Regions from separate parts of the Pseudomonas triclosanedens genome, predicted to be linked through region 1. Evidence: riboswitches for the same ligand, from Rfam matches in the RefSeq annotation. Region 1 holds a riboswitch; the other holds the start of a gene.
What was found. Region 1 has a riboswitch for cobalamin ahead of cobW (cobalamin biosynthesis protein CobW). Riboswitches for the same ligand answer to the same signal wherever they lie in the genome.
Positions count from the first base shown of each region.

Region 2: it holds a riboswitch for cobalamin, as region 1 does, so the genes downstream of both, btuB (TonB-dependent vitamin B12 receptor) here and cobW (cobalamin biosynthesis protein CobW) in region 1, are expected to answer to the same signal.

Region 1 is NZ_CP113432.1:749,829-752,024, reverse strand. It holds gene OU419_RS03575 (CbtB domain-containing protein) at 11-196, opposite strand; cobalamin riboswitch at 303-524, opposite strand; cobalamin riboswitch at 584-778, shown strand; gene cobW (cobalamin biosynthesis protein CobW) at 874-1,926, shown strand; gene cobN (cobaltochelatase subunit CobN) at 2,111-2,196, shown strand, end outside.
Region 2 is NZ_CP113432.1:1,739,819-1,742,014, forward strand. It holds gene OU419_RS08240 (FUSC family protein) at 1-706, shown strand, start outside; cobalamin riboswitch at 729-954, shown strand; gene btuB (TonB-dependent vitamin B12 receptor) at 1,069-2,196, shown strand, end outside.

The sequences.
Region 1 (2,196 bases):
CAGAACCGCATCAGTGGCAGGGGAAGCCCGCGCTATGACGGGTATCGTGGGCGGCGTTGTGCACCGCATCGATATGCGAAAAGCCGGCGAAATACACCAGCAGCGCACCGAGCAGGCTGGCGCCAACGGCCAGGGCGATGCGTTTGGAAAGGGGGAGTGAAGTGGTCGACGCGTGCGTCAGGGTGCTGCTGGACATGAACGTTCCCTCTGAAAATCCGAGTAGAGAACGCAGAGGTTGAACGCATTCGAACGCGCCGCAATCGGTCGCGCCACGGCCTGCGCCCGCCCACCGCGGGTTTGCCAAAAACGAAGTTTTCCAGGCCGGTCTCCGGGCTTGCGACGCCAACCGGAAACTCCGGCCGGATGGGCCAGCCTTCCCATGCAGTTCCTGCACAGTGGCTACTGACGACCCTCGATGCGCTTACCGTTGCGGGGGCAGCGCCGGACTGATCCTTGCGGACGCACCGGCTTCCCGTTTCACCTCGCGCGCGACGGCGCGAGACACCTGAAACCTCGGTAGCTGACCATGAAGCCCTGCAAGCGTCAACCGATCCCCGGCGATTGACCACCCCGGCGCCGCTGCGTAGCCTTGCCGCTTCGAGGTTCTCCGGCGCAGGCCGGAGCTAAGAGGGAACGTGGAAATCTTCGGATGCGCCACGGCTGCCCCCGCAACTGTGAACAGCCTGTTCTTTCACACGCCACTGCCGACCACGGCGGGAAGGCGAAAGAACAATCCAGGGCTGTGAGCCAGGAGACCTGCCTCGAACAGCATCACGACAACCGGGCGGGGTGATCCGGTGGCGACCTTCGTTGCGCGGCAAAACCGCGTGCGCGCCCTTCATCCGCCTTTCGAATTCCGCTTACGAGGCGCGCATGAAAACCCTGGCCAAACTCCCCGTCACCATCATCACCGGCTTCCTCGGCGCCGGAAAGACCACCCTGCTCCGCCACATGCTGGATAACGCCGAAGGCCGCCGTATCGCGGTGATCGTCAACGAGTTCGGCGAGCTGGGCATCGATGGTGAAATCCTCAAGCAATGCTCCATCGGTTGCAGCGAAGAAGAGGCCGTGGGCCGTGTCTTCGAACTGGCCAACGGCTGCCTGTGCTGCACCGTGCAGGAAGAGTTCTTCCCGGTGATGCGCGAGTTGGTGGCGCGCCGTGGCGAGCTCGACCAGATCCTTATCGAGACCTCCGGGCTGGCGCTGCCCAAACCCCTGGTGCAAGCCTTCCAGTGGCCGGAAATCCGTAACGCCTGCACCGTGGACGCGGTGATCACCGTGGTCGACAGCCCGGCGGTGGCCGCAGGCACCTTCGCCGCCCACCCCGATCAGGTGGACGAGCAGCGCAAGCAGGACCCGAACCTCGACCACCAATCGCCGCTGCACGAACTCTTCGAGGACCAGCTCGCCAGCGCCGACCTGGTGGTGCTGAACAAGGCCGACCTGCTGGATGCGCAGACGCTGGCAAAGGTCCGCGCCGAAGTCGCCGAGGAACTGCCGCCGGCGGTGAAGATCGTCGAAGCCAGCGCCGGCCAGCTACCGCTTTCCGTACTGTTGGGACTGAACGCCGAAGCCGAGCTGCACATAGACAGCCGAGCCACTCATCACGACCACGAAAATCATGAAGACCACGACCATGACGAGTTCGACTCCTTCCATGTGGACCTGCCGGAAGTGGACGAGCGCGCCCTGCTCGACGCATTGAGCGCGCTGGTCGAGCGCCACGCCGTGCTGCGTATCAAGGGCTTCGTCGCCATCCCCGGCAAGCCCATGCGCCTGCTGGTGCAAGGCGTCGGCAAGCGCTTCGACAAGCACTTCGACCGCGCCTGGCGCAGCGATGAAACCCGCGGCACCCGCCTGGTGGTGATCGGCCAGCAACTGGACCAGGCCGCCATCAGCAACGAGCTGCGCACCGCCCTTTCCTGATAACGGCGTAGGGTGGCGTGGAGCGCAGCGATACCCACCGCTGTTGATGGGTATCGCAAGCTCCACCCATCCTACGACCGTGCCAATTCCCTATAGGAGCGGGCTTGCTCGCGAACAGCCTCGCAGAGGGGCCTGATTCGCGAGCAAGCTCGCTCCTACGAAGAGCTAGAAACCGAGCAACCCCATGCACCTGCTGCGCACCCAACCCGGCGGTTTCGTCCCCGACGACGGCATCGCCCACCTGGCACAGACGCCCGCCGAACTGGTGAT
Region 2 (2,196 bases), 990 kb from region 1:
GCTGTGCATGACACGGCCAACCATCGCCGCGATGGCCTCGGCCTTCTGCATCTTCTTCGTGAAGAACGTGGGGCCGAGCAATCAGATGGTCTATGACCTGGACCACTTCCTCAATTCGGCGTTGGCGACGGTGCTGGGCGTGGGGTTCGCGGTGCTGGTGTTCAACCTGGTGGAGCTGCGGCCAGGGCGGCGCCACTATCGCCGGGTGCTCGGTGCGCTGTTGGCCGACCTGGCACGGCTGACCCGTGGGCCGCTGCCCAGGCTGGAGGCCTGGTTCGATGGGCGCAGTGCCGACCGTCTGCTGCGTCTGGTGCAATACCAGGACAGCCTGCCGCAGGAACGCCGTGCCCAGTGGCGGGGCGGGCTGTTCGGTCTGGCGCTGGCGGATGAAGTGTTATTCCTGCGCGATAGCCTGGGTAGCGCACGCGGGCCGCTGCGGCGAGCGCGGGACGCCTATCTGGCGCGGTTGCGGCAGTTGCTGCTCGACGGCGGGCCGCGTAGTGGCCGGCAGCACGCGCTGGATGAGGTCGAGGACGCCCTGTTGATGGCGCTGCAGGACAATCGCTGGCTGTTGGAAGGCCAGCGCCGACAGGCACGGGCCGCTGTCGGCCAGTTGCGTTCGATCTGGCTGCGCTGGTGCCAGGAGGCAACGGCGTTCGCGCCGGCACGCTTTTTCACCCAGGGGGTGACAGGTCGCCGCAATTGACCGTGGCTGGCGACAGCCACTAAGCTGCGCGCCTGCTTCAGGTGCCCCCGGTGCAAGTCGGGGGTGAAACAGGGAAGCCGGTGAATTCGACCCCGCCGGGTCGAACATTCCGGCGCTGCCCCCGCAACGGTAAGCGAGCATCGAGCCGCATTTCGCCACTGTGCCGCAGGCATGGGAAGGCGCGGCTCCGGGAGTCTGCCAAGGCTCCACTCGCAAGCCCGGAGACCGGCCTGCTGCACGCATGGCATCGCGGGAGGCGCTGTCGCTCGCTCTGGCCGGCCTCCGTGCCCCGGGGCGTTTCCGTCCTCCGCCTGCCTTTACTGGTCAGAGCCGCGCGGGTGAGAGCGGCGGAGTGAGTACACGTGAAGCATTTTCTTCTATGGCCGACAGCCCTGGCGCTGGGCGGCTTTTCCTGCATCGGCCAGGCGGCTCCCGGCGAGCCGCTGGCGCTCGACGATCAACTGATTACCGCCACCCGCACCGAACGCCGCACCGAGCAGGCGCTCGCTTCGGTCAGCGTGCTGGACCGCGCCGACATCGAGCGCAGCCAGGCGCAATCGGTTCCCGACCTGCTGCGCCGGCTGCCGGGTATTTCCCTGGCCAGCAATGGCGGCCCCGGCAAGGCCACCAGCCTCTATCTGCGTGGCAGCGAATCCGACCATGTGCTGGTGCTGATCGATGGCGTCAAGGCCGGCTCGGTGTCCTCTGGCGGCGCGTCGTTCCAGGATCTGCCGGTGGAGCTGATCGAACGTATCGAGGTGGTGCGCGGGCCGCGCTCCAGTCTTTACGGCTCCGAGGCCATCGGCGGGGTCATCCAGATTTTCACGCGCAAGGGCGCGCAGGCAGGGTTCAGCCCCTGGGCTTACGCCGGCGCCGGTAGCCAGCGTACTTATCAAGGCGGCGCGGGCGTTTCCGCCGGCGATGGGCGCGGCTGGTTCAGTCTCGGCGTTTCCAGCCTGGACACCGCCGGCATCGACGCCAAGGCCAACGGCGCCAGCGGCCATGAGCCGGACCGCGACGGTTACCGCAACCTTTCCGGCTCGTTGCGTGCCGGCTATCGCTTCGGCAACGGCCTGGAGCTGGATGGCAGCCTGCTGCAAACCGATTCGCACAATGACTTCGACACCGTGAACAGCCGCCGTACCCAAGGCTTCGATGCCTACAACGACGGCGTGCTGCGGGTGATCGGCGGCAATGCGCGTTTCGCTCCGCTGGAGCCCTGGCGGGTGACGCTGTCCGCCGGGCGCAGCGAGGACAAGTCCGATGCCTACCAGGATGGCGCTTTCTACTCGCGCTTCGACAGCCGCCGGGATACGGCGTCCTGGCAGAACGATATCGACTTCGCGCCGGGCCACACGCTGACCCTGGGCTACGACTGGCAGCAGGACGAACTGAGCAGCTCAACCGACTATGCGGTGAGCTCCCGCGACAACCGCGGCTCCTTCGCCCAGTACCTGGGCAGCGCCGGCCGCCACGACTGGCAACTGAGC